Regions from separate parts of the Aminobacter sp. MDW-2 genome, predicted to be linked through region 1. Evidence: riboswitches for the same ligand, from Rfam matches in the RefSeq annotation. Region 1 holds a riboswitch; the other holds the start of a gene.
The links. Region 1 has a riboswitch for S-adenosylmethionine ahead of H5P29_RS27685 (O-succinylhomoserine sulfhydrylase). Riboswitches for the same ligand answer to the same signal wherever they lie in the genome.

Region 1 (7,749 bases):
TCCTACGAATTCGACCCGGCAGAATTCGCACCGGTACAGTGAAGTCGGGCGCAATGATGCGTCAGTTCAGCCTGGGGCGAGCATCGGGCAAGTCGAGCGAGAAGGCCGGGATGGCGATGTCGAACATCTCGCCCGCCTCGTTGCGCATGGTGTAGCGCCCGACCATGATGCCTGACGGCGTCGAGAGCGGGCAGCCGGACGCATATTGATAGCTGTCGCCGGGATTGAGCTCGGGCTGGTCGCCGACCACGCCCGGGCCGCGCACTTCTTCGACCTTGCCGCTCGCATCGGTGATGTGCCAGTAGCGCGACAGCAACTGGACGAATTCGTCGGAATTGTTCTCGATGGTGACGCGGTAACCCCAGACGTAGCGGTTTTCCGCTGGCTCCGACTGGTCCACCAGATAGAAGGGCTCGACCTCGACCGCGATATTGCGGGTGATTGCGCGATACATATGCTGCGCTCCTTGGCCTGCACGATGACAGAGTCCGCCGCGCGAGGCTGCGGGTCAACTGCTGTTCGACAAAATCACGCCGATTGTGATGAGGCTGTGGCGGATCTTACCGCCCGCTTGAACGGCGCTCCCGGTTGCGGAGCGCCGTTGTCCCGGGCGTCTAGCGCGCCGCCTTCAGCGCGTCGCCGATGTCGTTGAGCAGGTCGTCGGCGTCTTCGAGGCCGACTGACAGACGCAGCGTGCCGTCGTCGATGCCGAGCTCGGCGCGGGCCTCGTCGGTGAGGTTCTTGTGCGTCGTCGTCGCCGGATGGGTGATCAGGCTCTTGGCGTCGCCGAGATTGTTCGAGATCAGCACGATCCGCAGCGCGTTCTCGAAGGCGAAAGCGGCTTTCTTGCCGCCCTTGACGTCGAAGCAGATCAGCGTCGAGCCGCCCGACATCTGGCGCTTGACGATGTCGGCCTGCGGGTGGTCGGCGCGGCCCGGATAGATCAGGCGCGACACTTCAGGCTGCTCGGCGAGGAAGTCGGCGATCTTTCCGGCGGTCTCGGTCTGCTGGCGCACGCGCAGCGGCAGTGTCTCCAAGCCCTTGAGCAGCGTCCAGGCGTTGAACGGCGACAGGCTCGGGCCGGTGTGGCGGAAGTAGTCGTGCAGGTTCTCATCGATCCACTTCTTGTCCGACAGGATGACGCCGCCGAGGCAGCGGCCCTGGCCGTCGATGTGCTTGGTGGCAGAATAGACGACGACATGGGCGCCGAGCTCGAGCGGCTTCTGCTGCATCGGCGTGGCGAAGACATTGTCGACGACGAGGCGTGCGCCGATCGAATTGGCAAGGGTCGCGACCGCCGCGATGTCGACGACTTCGAGCGTCGGGTTGGTCGGGCTTTCCAGGAAGAACAGCTTGGTGTTGGGCTGGACCGCCTTTTCCCAGTTCTCGATCAGCGTGCCGTCGACCAGCGTCGCCTCGATGCCATACTTGGGCGCCAGCGTCTCGACGACCCAACGGCACGAGCCGAACAGGGCACGGGCAGCAACGATGTGGTCGCCGGCCTTCAGGCCGCACAGGATGGCGGCGGTGACGGCCGCCATGCCGGAGGCGGTGGCACGTGCGTCCTCCGCGCCTTCGAGCGCACACATGCGCTTTTCGAACATGTCGACGGTGGGATTGGCGTAGCGCGAATAGATGAAGCCGGGGGTCTCGCCCTTGAAGCGGGCCTCGGCGCTTTCGGCGCTTTCATAGACATAGCCCTGGGTCAGGAAGATCGATTCCGAGGTCTCGCCGAAGCCGGAGCGAAGGCTGCCGCCATGGACGAGGGTGGTCTGGGGTTTCCAGTTACGCTGCTTTTCGGAGCTCATAGCCAAATCCAAATACAAAAAAACCGGCCGCGATAAGTCGCAACCGGTCCACAACGCGGCCCTTTAGCGACTTGTTTAACGTGGCTGCAAGCCGACCGGCCAAATCACCACGGGATAAATGTCCTTTAGACCCGCAGCCTGCTTGCGTCAATTGCGAGGACGACTAAACGTTTTGGGCCACGCACATGAGCCCGGAAACGGTCGGGATCCAGCGGCCCCGGCTCGCTTTTTGGGCTGGTGGCGCTGTAGAGGAGTGAGGCAATTGCGGCAGTCGGGCATTCTTCCAGACCAGGACATCGCGGCGCTGTTTGCGTCGGGCGCGCTCAAGGCGTCGCCGCTCGATGCCGACCAAATCCAGCCGGCGAGCCTCGACCTGCGCCTTGGCGCCATCGCATATCGCGTGCGCGCGTCCTTCCTGCCTGGCCCCAATTCGCTGGTTCAGGCCAAGCTCGACCGGCTCAAGCTGCACGAGATCGACCTGAGCAATGGCGCGGTGCTGGAGACGGGCTGCGTCTACATCGTGCCGCTGCTGGAGAGTCTTGCTTTGCCTGCCGAGATATCGGCCTCGGCCAACCCGAAGAGCTCGACCGGCCGCCTCGACATCTTCACCCGTGTCATGACCGACCGTGGCCAGGAGTTCGACAAGATTCCCGCCGGCTACAGCGGCCCGCTCTATCTCGAAGTCAGCCCGCGCACCTTCCCGATCGTCGCGCGCAAGGGTTCGCGCCTGTCGCAGATCCGCTTCCGCAAGGGAAATGCGCTGTTGTCGGAAACCGAGCTCAACGCGCTGCACCTGTCCGACCGGCTGGTGGCGATCGATCCGCCAAACATTTCAGGGGGCGGCATCGCGCTGTCGATCGACCTTGCCGGTGCGCCCGGCAGCATCGTCGGTTATCGTGGCAAGCACCATACCGGCCTCGTCGACGTCGACAAGCGCGCCGCCCAGAAGGTCGTCGACTTCTGGGAGCCGATCTACAATCATGGCGCCGAGGAATTGGTGCTCGACCCGGACGAGTTCTACATCCTGGTGTCGCGCGAGGCTGTGCATGTGCCGCCGCTCTACGCCGCCGAAATGACGCCGTTCGACCCGCTGGTCGGCGAGTTCCGCGTCCACTATGCCGGCTTCTTCGATCCAGGCTTCGGCCATTCCGGCGCCGGCGGCACCGGCAGCCGCGCCGTGCTCGAGGTACGCAGCCACGAAGTGCCGTTCATCCTGGAACACGGCCAGGTCGTCGGCCGCCTCGTCTACGAGCACATGCTGGCACGCCCGAAAGCGCTTTATGGCACCGACCTCGGCTCCAACTATCAGGCTCAGGGACTGAAGCTCTCAAAGCATTTCCGTACGGACTGACCTTAGGTCAGGGTCTGCCGACCTTAGTCTGCTTGTCCATTTCAAGCCGCTGTGCTTGGCTGCGGGCAGGGACGCCCGACATAAGGGTGCCCGGCAAATGGAGAGGATCATGCAGATTTCGTGGAAGTTCGCTTGCGCTGCTTCGCTGGCAGCGCTGTTGTCTGCGGCGGGCGATGCCTCGGCGCAGGACTCAACAAAGCTCAAGATCGCCACAGAGGGGGCCTATCCGCCCTTCAACAATCTGAGCGCCGACGGCAAGCTCGTCGGCTTCGACGTCGACATCGCCAATGCGCTGTGCGCTCAGATGAAGGTCGAATGCGAGATCGTCGCCCAGGATTGGGACGGCATCATTCCGGCGCTGCAGGGCAAGAAGTTCGACGCCATCGTCGCCTCGATGACCATCACCGAGGAACGCAAGAAGCAGGTTGCCTTCACCAACAAATATTACACCACGCCGCTGGCGCTGATTGCGCTCAAGACCTCCGAGTTGACCTCACCGGAGCCCGATGCGCTGAAGGGCAAGTCGGTGGGCGCACAGGCCTCGACGACGCAGAGCATCTATGCAGAGGACCACTATGCCAAGGCCGGCGCCGACGTGAAGCTCTATCCGACGCAGGACGAGGCCGTGGCCGACCTGACCAATGGCCGCCTCGACGCCGTCGTCGCCGACAAGTTCGTGCTCGTCGACTGGATGAAGACCACCGGTCAGGATTGCTGCAAGATGATCGGCGATCTCAAGGGCACCGAATCCGAGACCGGCATTGCCGTCCGCCTCGATGACACCGCCTTGCGCGACAAGCTTAACGCCGCCATTGACGCCATCTACAAGGACGGCACCTACGCCAAGATCAACGCGAAGTATTTTGACTTCGATATTTATGGCGCGGATTGATCGCTGATACCTGAACACCGAAGGCCGGGCGCTTGCGTCCGGCCTTTTCGTATCCGGAGCAGGCGTCGCAAGACGCATGTGATAGCACCCGCCTCGGGTTGGCTGCGGGCAGGGCGAAAGATCTTGCTGCAAAAATTGGAGCGGGTAGCGGGAATCGAACCCGCGCGTTCAGCTTGGGAAGCTGACAGGCTACCATTACATCATACCCGCGCGGGCACTTGGTTAGCATTCGCCTTGCGGGCAGGCAATCGGGAAACGTGTTGTACCAGTACCGACGCAATTCGGCTGCTGCGCCGGGCGAGGTTATTTGTGCTTCCGCAGGATCGACAGCGCTTTGCGCAGCTCGGACAGTGCAATCTCGCCATAGGCGCGCTGCTTGAGCTTCCCGCCATATCCGGCGCGGAGGATCTTTCGTGCCTGGCTGCCGGAAAAGCGGGCAAGGATTTCACGGCAAAAGACACGCGAGCGAAACTCGGCCGCCAGTGTTGGTGCATTTGCCAGGAAGACCGCGAACACCTTGCGGTCGCCGTAGAACCTGCGCAGTCGCTTGGGTGTTTCGCGGGTGATGAGATCCAGCACCGACCAGTAGCCGCCGTCGAGCATCCAGGCATATCTGCCTGCATTGGCCAGGAGAAAATCGATATCGGTCAGCGTCGCTTCCTCGGCGAGCCGGTAGTATTCCGGCGTCCCGGACCGAAGCCAGGGCGAGCTTTCATGGTTCGAGAAGGCGTTTTCCCCATGCAGCCTGTAGCCTGACAGAACGACATCGATAAGGGCGCTGCCGCCAAAGCCATGGCACATGAAGTTGAAGTAGCCGTCCGCCGCCCGCATGTGTCTGGCTTCGCCGCCGCGCCGGACCAGCCGCAAGTGCGACGCCCGGTACATGTTTGCCGTACCGGGACTCCATTGCCAGCCGCTTGCCCACCTCGGCACGAGAACGGTCCGCGCCGACAGTTGCTGGAAGTGCTGCTGTGAGACGGTCGGCAGCCGGAAGACGGACGCTTCGACATGCAAGTTTCGCGTCTGGCTCTGGCTGTCGACGGCGCCGCCGCCAGCGGCAGCCAGGATGTTTCCCACCGCGTCCATTTCCGCGACGCTGGACGAGGTGAAGGCAACGCTTTGCCGCAGCGCCAGGTGAGCCTGGACATGCATCGACGCGTAGGTCGACAGCAGCACATCGTCGGCATCGACGAAGCTGACGAAGCCGCCCTTGATCTTGTCGAGCGACCAGAATGCCGCGCCAAGCTGGCCGAGATTTTCCGGCAGCGTTTCGATACGGAAGCGACTGTCATTGCCGACATGTCTGGCGATGACCTCGACGCTGTCGTCGGTCGAGCCATTGTCGATGACCAGGCACTCAAAATTGGGGTAGTCCTGCGCCTTGATCGAGTCGATCGTCGCACCGACGTAGCGGCCATAGTTCCAGGCGATGACGACGAAGCTGACCAAGGGCGGCTTGATCGACCCGCCGGAGGCCTCGTCGATGCTCCGCCCGCCGATGGTGAAACCTGAAGCGGCATCGCGGGACGGGCTCCAGGTCTTGCGGACGATCACCTGGTAGTCGTTGTGCAGGACCTCGTACTCTCCTGCTGTTGCCTGGAGAAAGGCGTCGATGCCGGGCTTTGGGCGCTCGGCGGCCGGCTTGGCCGGCTGCCACAGATAGTCGTCCAGGATCATGATGCCGCCCGAGGCAAGCAGGTCCCAGCTCTGCTGGGCGTCGGTGAAAGCCGAGGCGGCATGGTGGTCGCCGTCGACATAGACGACGTCGAAGCGGCGCGACTCGCGCTGCAGTTCCGACAGCGCCTCGATCGAGAAGGCCTTCAGCTTTTCGAGCCGGTCGGAAAAGAGCTTCGTGTTGGCATCGAAGCGTGCCTCGACTTCGCTCATGTCGGTGTGATGGCGCGAGCCGGGTGTCCTGTGCTCGACGCTGCCCTCGAATGTGTCGATGCAGGTCAGATGGCAATTAGGCAGGAACTTCAGGAAAAACAGCGCCGAGCGGCCCTCGAAGGAGCCAATTTCCAGAACCCGCAGCGGCTCCTGCGCGCGCTCGCGCAGCAGCTTTTCCCAGATCGGGATGTGGTGGGATGTCCAGTCCCTGCTGAAAGCGCTGCCGTCGAAATAGTTCATTCAAACGCGCCTATTGGCCTGGAAATGCCGAACTTGTAGAAACATGAGCGACATTGCATGAGCTTGCCCGCCAAGCAATGCCTGTAGCGAAAGCAGAGGCCGACATGCGTCCAGAAAAGCGGGTACTGGTTACAGGTGGAGCGGGTTTTCTTGGCTCGCATCTTTGCGAACGGCTTCTCGCGGCAGGGACGCGTGTCTTGTGCGTCGACAATTTCTACACCGGTGCGCGCGCCAATGTCGCACACCTTGCCGAACATTCCCGTTTCGAATTGATCGAGCACGACGTCTGCCAGCCGCTTTTTGTCGAAGTCGACGAGATCTACAACCTGGCCTGTCCGGCGTCGCCCATCCATTACCAGCGCGATCCGGTGCAGACCACCAAGACCAGCGTGCTCGGCGCCATCAACATGCTTGGCCTCGCCAAGCGTCTAGGCGCCAGGATCCTCCAGGCCTCGACATCGGAAGTCTATGGTGACCCGGCCGTCCACCCGCAGGACGAGAGCTACTGGGGCAACGTCAATCCGATCGGCCCGCGCTCGTGCTACGACGAGGGCAAGCGCTGCGCCGAAACGCTGTTCTTCGACTACCGGCGACAGCACCATCTGGAGATCAAGGTCGCCCGCATCTTCAACACCTATGGCCCGAGGATGCAGCCCGATGACGGGCGCGTCGTCTCCAACTTCATCATGCAGGCGTTGCGCGGCGACAGCATCTCGATCTTCGGCGGCGGCACGCAGACGCGGTCGTTCTGTTATGTCGACGACCTCGTCGACGGCCTGATCAGGCTGATGGCCTCTCCACGCGATTTCACCGGACCGGTCAATCTGGGCAACCCGGAGGAGTTTTCGATGATCGAGCTCGCCCGCGCGGTTCTGGCCGAGACGGGCAGCAGGTCGCGGCTCGAGTTCTTGCCGTTGCCCGAGGATGATCCGAAGCAGCGGCGGCCCGACATCACCTTGGCCGGTACTCTCGGCTGGCGACCCGCCACGCCGCTGGAGCAGGGCCTTCAGCGCACGGTTGCCTATTTCCAGGAACTGATGGACGCTCAACCGCACATCAAGGACGGTGGCGTGGTGGCTGCTGCTTCCTGAGCGCGACTGGCGACGGCCTAGGCGCGCCCGTTGCTGCGCTCGGCGACGTCCTTCGCCTGCACCGAACCGCCCTTGGCCAGTTCGACCATATCGGCGAGCAACTCGACCTGATCGAAAAAGCAGACGCGGCCGCGGCCGTCCTGCTTGGCGCGGTAGAGGGCGGCGTCGGCGCGCTTGAAGTAGGTACCGATGTCGCTGCTGTCGTTGCCGATCAAGGTGACACCGACGCTGGCGCCGATGGAAATCTGGTGACCGCCGATGTCGTAGGGTGCGCAGAGCGCCTCGACGATGCGGCAGCCGAGCGAAACCGAAGCGTCCGGCTGTCGGCTGTCATTCTGGATGACGGCGAATTCGTCGCCGCCGAGGCGCACGAGGCAATCCGCCGCGTCGACACAGCCGCGCAGCCTGTCGGCGACCACGCACAGCAGCGCGTCGCCGACAGGGTGGCCGAGCGTGTCGTTGACCTGCTTGAACAGGTCG
Region 2 (7,749 bases), 2.1 Mb from region 1:
CGACCAGACGTGCCACCTCTTCGAGCCAATGGTCGCGAATGCCGAGCGCCCTGAGATGCTCGACGGTGCTGAGCACATAATCCTCGTTGCGGCCCGACTGGCCGACGGCTCCGGCGACGATTTCGGCCGCGTGCGCCGCGTCGAGATTGCCGGCATACTGATGATGCTTGCGGTCGGCGATGTAGCACACCGCCTCCGCCTTTCCGCCGCCATCGAGCTGGATGGTTAGCTGGCGTTCTAGATAGACGCTGGTGACGAGCTCGCGGTCCCTGAGATAGGCAAGCACCTCGTCGCGCAGGTCGCCCGGCACGCGGAAGGCGAGGCCGACACAGGAGCCGCCACGGTCGAGGCCGAGCACCAGGCCCGGCCGCTGCTCGGTGCCACGATGGACCCAGGAGCGGATGCAGAGCGAACGACGAAACCCCATCAACCGGGCACGGCGCGTCTCGACATGCGCGAAACCTGGCCGCCATATCAGCGAACCGTAGCCAAAAACCCAAAAATCGCCCATATCGCCAGCCTGTTGGTGATCGCGGTGAACAGAACCGCGTTAGCGAGAGCCCGAGCATGCCGTCAAGTCAGGAACCAAGAGCAAACTACAGCCGCCGCTTCATGTGGCTCGGGCTTTTCATCGTGCTTCTGTTCGGCGGCTACAGCGCCGGATGGTTCTGGTTCGCCGGCAAGGCCGAAAGCGAGGTGCGCAAGGCGATCGCCGGAGTCAACCGCGATGGCGTGTCGCTCGAATGCGCCAACCCCGAGATCAAGGGCTTCCCGTTCCGCATCGGCCTGTTCTGCGACCGGCTGGACTACGAGGATGCGGGGCGCAGGATTTCGGCCAGCGCCGGCAGTTTCCGCACCGCCGCCCAGGTCTATCAGCCGATGCACTCGGTGCTGGAGATCGACGGCCCGCTCAGGATCACCGCGCCCGACCTGCCTCAGTTGCAATTCAACTGGGATTTGCTGCATGCCAGCGCACGTATCGCCAAGCCGTTGCCCGAACGTATCTCGGTCGAAACGCTCAAGCTTTCCGGCCAGGCAGCGTTTATCGACGGCGTCGCCAAGCCGCTGTTCACCGCCGAGCAGACGCAGACGCATCTGCGCCCGAACGGCGCCAACATCGATCTCGCCGGTACCTTCACCGGCTTGCAGATCGACCCGCAGGCGATCGGCGGACGCACGCTGCCCAAGCTCGACGGCAGCGCCGACACCTCGCTCAACAATGGCGTTGCCCTTGTGGAAAACAGGCAGCCGGCGCTGCGCGGCCAGTCGGGCAGCATTCGCTCGCTGACGCTGACGTCGGGCGGTACGACCGGCGTCGCACTCAGTGGCCCATGGTCGGTCGGCGACGATGGACTGATCGATGCAGATCTCAAGGTGACGATCCAGAACCCGCGCGAGCTGTCGCGCATCCTGTCTCAGGTCATTCCGGAGCAGGCCAAGCAGTTCGAGACCGCCTTCACCGGCCTCGCTTTGCTCGGCGACGCGCCGACCCTGCCGCTCAAGATCGTCAAGGGCAAGGCGACTTTGGGCTTCATTCCGCTCGGCATGGTACCGGCGGTAGATTAGGGGAGTAAGGCAGTAGGGGAGTAGGGGGACGATCCCCTGCTCCCCTATTCGCGTATTCCCCTAACCCTTCGCCGGATGCTCGATGGCCTCGCGGCCGAAGTTCGGCACGTCGACTTCCTGGCCGGCGTCGATGATCGAGCGGCGGATGGCACGGGTGCGGGTGAACATCTCGAACAGCTTGTCGCCGTCGCCCCAGCGGATCGCCCGCTGCAGCGACGCCAGGTCTTCCGAGAAGCGCGCCAGCATTTCCAGGATCGCGTCCTTGTTGTGCAGGCAGACGTCGCGCCACATCGTCGGGTCCGACGCCGCCAGACGGGTGAAGTCGCGGAAACCGGAAGCCGAATACTTGATGACTTCCGACTTGGTCACCGACTCTAGGTCGTCGGCCGTGCCGACGATGTTGTAGGCGATGATGTGCGGCAGGTGCGAGACGATGGCGAGCGTCATATCGTGATGTTCGGGATCCATCGTATCGATGTTGGAGCCGCAGCGGCGCCAGAACTCCGACAGCTTCTCCAGCGCCACCGGATCGGTATCAGGCAGCGGCGTGAAGATGCACCAGCGGTTCTCGAACAGTTCGGCAAAGCCGGCGTCGGGACCCGACTTCTCGGTACCGGCCAGCGGGTGGCCAGGGATGAAATGCACGCCCGCGGGTACATGCGGGGCCATCTGCGCGATGACGGAGGCCTTGGTGGAGCCGACGTCGGTGAGGATGGCACCCGGCTTCAGCGCCGATGCGATGTCGACAGCCACGGCGCCGGACGAGCCGACCGGCACCGAGACGATGACGAGGTCGGCATCCTTGACGGCTGCCTTGGCGTCGGTCGAGTAGCTGTCGCCGAGGCCGAGTTCCTCGGCGCGGGCGAGCGTGGGTGCGCTGCGGGTGGTGATCGCAATGTGACGGGCGAGCCCTTCACGGCGGATGACGCGGGCCAGCGACGAGCCGATCAGGCCGATGCCGACGAGGGCGATCTTTTCAAAGAGAGGATCTGACATGGTTCAACTTTTCAGGAATTCGGTGAGTGCGGCGACGACGCCGCGATTGGCTTCTTCGGTGCCGATGGTCATGCGCAGCGCATTGGGGAAACCGTAGCCGGTGACCCTGCGCAGGATATAGCCGCGCGCCGTGAGATAATCGTCGGCGGCAGCGGCCGAGTGCTTGCCGTCATCGGGGAAGTGCACCAGCAGAAAGTTGCCGACCGAAGGCGTGACGCGCAGGCCGAGCTTTTCGAACTCGGCGACCAGCCATTCCGCCCATTTGGCGTTGTGCGCCACCGTGCGCTCGACATGGCCGCGGTCTTCCATCGCCGCCACGCCGGCCTCGATGGCCGCCGCATTGACGTTGAAGGGACCGCGCATGCGCTCCAGCACGTCGATGATGTGCGACGGCGCATAGATCCAGCCGATGCGCATGCCGCCAAGGCCGTGGATCTTGGAGAAGGTCCGCGTCATGACGACGTTCTCGTTGGCCGCGACCAGCTCGACGCCCGATTCATAGTCGTTGCGGCGGACATATTCGGCATAGGCGGCATCGAGCACGAGCAGCACGTTCTTGGGCAGTGCCGCGTGCAGGCGGCGCACCTCCTCGAACGGCAGGTAGGTGCCGGTCGGGTTGTTGGGGTTGGCGAGGAAGACGATCCTGGTCTTCGGCGTCACCGCCGCGATGATGTTGTCAACGCTGGCCTTCTCGGCATCCTCCTTGGCAACGACCGGCGTGGCACCGGCTGCCTGGGTGTAGATCTTGTAAACCATGAAGCCGTGCTCGGTGTAGACGGCCTCGTCGCCCGGCGAGAGATAGCTCTGGGACAACAGGCCCAGCACTTCGTCGGAGCCATTGGTGCACAGGATGTTGGCAGGATTCAGCCCATGGGTCGCCGCGATCGCCTGCCTCAGGCGTGACGCCGACCCATCGGGATAATACTCCATCTTATGCGATAGCCTTTGGACGGCCTCGATCGCATGGGGCGAGGCGCCGAGCGGATTTTCGTTCGACGACAGCTTATGGACCTTGGCGACGCCTGCCGGAGCGGAGCTCTTGCCGGGGACATAGGCTGCGATGTCCATGATGCCGGCGCGGGGTTCGGGGCGAATCTGCTCGGGTGCCTTGGTCATTTCGAAATATCCTGGATTGGCGCCTCCGGCCGGAGGCCGCAGCGGAAATACCGCCCGGTGCACGCAATGTCGAGGAAAACCGGCGGAACCGGGCGGTCTGGCCGGACGAATGGGTCGCGGTTGACGCAATCCCCGACCGGGCGTAATAGCAGGGCATAGACCCGTGGTGATTTGGCCGGTCGGCTTGCAGCCACGTTAAACAAGTCGCTAAAGGGCCGTTTGCGATCCGTAAACCGGCTTTGCGACAGCAATGCCGGTTTTGTTTTTTGGAGTTCGCACAGTGCCGATCAAGATCCCGGATCAACTCCCCGCCCGCCAAGTGCTGGAAAAAGAGGGCGTGTCCATCATGGATGAGCAGACAGCTCTCCGCCAGGACATCCGTCCGCTGCAGATCGGCCTGCTCAACCTGATGCCCAACAAGGTCAGGACCGAAACGCAGATCGCGCGCCTGATCGGCGCCAGCCCGCTGCAGGTCGAACTGACGCTGGTGCGCATCGGCACCCACAAGGCCAAGAACACCTCAGAAGATCACCTCATCGCCTTCTATCAGACCTGGGAAGAGGTCAAGGATCGCAAGTTCGACGGCTTCATCATCACCGGTGCGCCGGTGGAACTGCTGCCTTTCGAGGACGTGACCTACTGGGACGAACTCAAGCAGATCATGGACTGGACGACGACCAACGTGCACTCGCCGTTCTTCATCTGCTGGGGCGCGATGGCGGCCGCCTGGCATTTTCACCGCGTTCCCAAGCACACGCTGGAGCACAAGGCGTTCGGCGTCTACCGCCACAACAACAACGCGCCTGCCTCGCCCTATCTCGCCGGCTTCTCCGACGATTTCGCCATACCGGTGTCGCGCTGGACCGAGGTCCGTGCCTCTGACATCCCCGAAGGCTCCGGCCTGGAGCTTTTGATGGAATCGGAAGAGACCGGCCCGAGCCTGCTGGCCGAAGAAGCCGGCAACCGGCTCTACATGTTCAACCACATCGAATACGACTCGACCTCACTCAAGGAAGAGTATGACCGCGACGTGGCCGCCGGCGTGACGATTGCCGTGCCGCACGAATATTACCCCGACGACGACCCGCAGCGCCGGCCGCTGAATCGCTGGCGCTCGCACGCCCATCTTTTGTTCGGCAACTGGATCAACCGCGTCTACCAGACCACCGAGTACGATCTGGAAAACATCGGCAAGGGCCGCTAGCCTCCCCGAACAGGACCGCGCTCGACGCCGGGCGCGGTCCTTTGCCCTACCCCGCTTTGGCTCGATGCTCGTGGAAGGCGCAGGCGAGGATGCGCAGGGCTTCGCGCGAGCGGCGGTCGGTGAGCGACGAGTGCAGCACGATTTCGGTTGCCGGCACATCGGGCAGACCGAACTTGCGGCTGACTTCGACGGTTCCGGGAGGCGCGAGACGGCTGGGAAAGACCGCCGTCGCCAGCCCGGCCGACACTGCCGCCGTCACCAACGACGAGCCGCCGCCGACGAACACCTCGACCCAGGGAATGCCGGCATCGTCGAGCGTGCGTATCGCCAGATCGCGCACGCCGCACAGCCGCGACAGCGTCGCCAGCCGGATCGGCTCGCCAAGACGATGATCGAACTCGGGCGTCGCAAACCAGCCGAAATGCTCCGGTCCCAGCACCTCGCCGTCGCGGCGGTCGTCCTCGCGCCGGACAATCGCCGCATCGAGCTCGCCACGGTCGAAGGCGTCGAGCAGCAAGGTCGAATTGTCGACCTGGACCTCGATGGTCAGGGCCGGGTCGTGCTGGCTGAGGCGGGCCAGCAGCGTCGTCACCTCCGGTCCGGCGACATGGCCGGCAATGCCGAGCGTGAAGCGCCGCGCCGAACATGACAGGCCGGCAACCGCTTTGTCATGCGCGGCTAGGAAGCTGCGTGCCGATTCGATGAACAGCGCGCCGTCGGCCGACAGCCTGACGCGGCGCGGAGTACGTTCGATCAGCTTGCGGCCGACACGCTCCTCCAGCCGCTTGAGCTTGACGCTTACCGCCGCCTGGGTCGAGCCCATGGCGTCGGCTGCACGGGTGAAACTCTGCAGGTCCGCCACCATGACGAAGTTACGAACGGCCTCGGCGTCGAGCCACAGCATCTCATCTATACCGATTTGTTATCACTGATATAGTTTTGCATAGCATTTATGCATAATCAAGCTTGGCATATCTCGGATGTTTCCAGATAACCAGCGGCGACCGGACTTCCTCCCCCGACGCCGCCAGCCGGAGACATGGGATGAAGCTGACGATGAGAGACAGTCTGGCGCTGGGGGCGATCTGCCTGTCGGCGCTGATGTTTGGTCTTGAGATATCGAGCGTGCCGGTGATCCTGCCGACGCTCGAACATGTGCTGCATGCCGACTTCAAGGGCATGCAGTGGATCATGAACGCCTACACCATCGCCTGTACGACGGTGCTGATGGCAACAGGAACGCTGGCCGACCGCTACGGCCGCCGGCTCGTTTTTGCGCTTACGGTTGCCGCTTTCGGCGTGACCTCCTTGATGTGCGGCCTCGCCCCCAACACCACAGTGCTGATCGTCAGCCGCTTCCTGCAGGGCATGGCCGGCGGCGCCATGTTCATCTGCTCGATCGCCATTTTGTCGCACCAGTTCCAGGACGCCAGGGCGCGCAGCAGCGCCTTTGCCATCTGGGGCGTCATCTCGGGCATTGGCCTGGGTTTCGGGCCGCTCATCGGTGGCTTGATCGTCTCGCTGTCGACCTGGCAATGGGTCTTCCTGGTCCACGCGCCGCTCGCCGTGCTGTGCCTTGTCCTGACTTATGGCAGCGTCAGCGAATCGCGCGATCCGCAGGCGCGGAAGCTTGATGTCGCCGGCATCGTCATCCTGAGCGCATCGGTGTTCGGCCTGACCTACTACATCACCGGCGGCGCCGACCTCGGCTTCCTCAGCCCGGCCGCACTGGCCATCGCAGCAGCTACCATCGCCGGCCTGATCGCCTTCGTTGCTGCCGAGCGGCGGCATCCGCATCCGATGTTCGACTTCTCGGTATTTGCGATCCGCGATTTCTCCGGCGCCATCATCGGCTGCATCGGCATGAACTTCAGCTACTGGCCGCTGATGATCTACCTGCCGATCTATTTCACCGTCGGCCTTGGTTATGACAGCGCAACGACCGGGCTGGCGCTTTTAGCCTACACCGTGCCTTTCCTGGTGATGTCGCCTGTCGCCCAGTATCTCTTGTTGCGCACCAGCGCCCGCACCATCATCCCGCTCGGCCTGTTCACCATCGGCCTTGGCTTCATCGTGATGTGGTTCGGCAGCACGCTCGGGCAGGCAGCCGGGGCGACCGTGCTGGCCGGTGCCCTGGTCTCGGGCATAGGACTTGGCCTGACGACGACGCCCGCCACCAACATGACCACAGGCTCGGTGCCGGCCAGCCGTGCCGGCATGGCCTCGGGCATCGACGCCAGCGCCAGGCTGATCGCCCTTGCCGTCAACATCGCGGTGATGGGCCTGGTGCTTGTCGAAGGCATTCTCCACACGCTGCGCCAGGCGCTGCCTGAAGCAACTGACGCGGCGCAGCTGCGCGGGCTGGCCGAGCGCATCGCCGCCGGCGGTGCTGCGACACCGCATGCGCTTTCAGGCCAACCGACGCTGGAGGTGCCTGTGGCGGTGGCGCACGCCGCACTCGTCGACGGCTTCGGCTGGACGCTGCTTTATGGCGGTATCGGCGTCTGGGTCCTGGCCGTGCTCAGCTTCGTCATCTTCGGGCCGGCCAGGACAGTGAGCGGCGAGCCGCGACCGAAAACCGAGTCGCAGGTGATCTGACCTGTCAGAGCCGGGGCGAACGCAACACAGCCAATTCCGCTGCTGCCCAGCGAGAGCACGCCCCGGCCACAGCCATTCGGTGATGAGGTAGCCCCTCGCCCAGCTTGAGCCTGCAGTGTCAGCCCTTCGGCACGAACACGTTGACCGATTTGGGCCTGATGCGGAAATGCGCCGGCGTCCAGGTCACCAGCTCGCCGTCGGTGTTGACCGGGCGCGGCTGCTTGGTGCGGATCGTCACTTCAGTGGTCTTGAAGGCGCGGACGTCGTCC

Region 2: another riboswitch for S-adenosylmethionine. It lies ahead of metA (homoserine O-succinyltransferase); the one in region 1 lies ahead of H5P29_RS27685 (O-succinylhomoserine sulfhydrylase).

Annotation. Positions count from the first base shown of each region.
Region 1 covers NZ_CP060197.1:5,611,413-5,619,161, reverse strand. The annotation lists gene H5P29_RS27695 (Hsp33 family molecular chaperone) at 1-42, shown strand, start outside; gene apaG (Co2+/Mg2+ efflux protein ApaG) at 62-454, opposite strand; gene H5P29_RS27685 (O-succinylhomoserine sulfhydrylase) at 615-1,808, opposite strand; SAM riboswitch at 1,852-1,929, opposite strand; gene H5P29_RS27680 (2'-deoxycytidine 5'-triphosphate deaminase) at 2,071-3,159, shown strand; gene H5P29_RS27675 (ABC transporter substrate-binding protein) at 3,269-4,051, shown strand; tRNA gene H5P29_RS27670 (tRNA-Gly) at 4,188-4,261, opposite strand; gene H5P29_RS27665 (glycosyltransferase) at 4,355-6,178, opposite strand; gene H5P29_RS27660 (UDP-glucuronic acid decarboxylase family protein) at 6,283-7,269, shown strand; gene H5P29_RS27655 (diguanylate cyclase domain-containing protein) at 7,287-7,749, opposite strand, start outside.
Region 2 covers NZ_CP060197.1:1,922,883-1,930,631, reverse strand. The annotation lists gene H5P29_RS09480 (gamma-glutamylcyclotransferase) at 1-511, opposite strand, end outside; gene H5P29_RS09475 (DUF2125 domain-containing protein) at 568-1,566, shown strand; gene H5P29_RS09470 (prephenate/arogenate dehydrogenase family protein) at 1,627-2,562, opposite strand; gene hisC (histidinol-phosphate transaminase) at 2,566-3,678, opposite strand; SAM riboswitch at 3,832-3,909, shown strand; gene metA (homoserine O-succinyltransferase) at 3,959-4,882, shown strand; gene H5P29_RS09455 (LysR family transcriptional regulator) at 4,929-5,786, opposite strand; gene H5P29_RS09450 (MFS transporter) at 5,927-7,480, shown strand; gene H5P29_RS09445 (lipid kinase) at 7,599-7,749, opposite strand, start outside.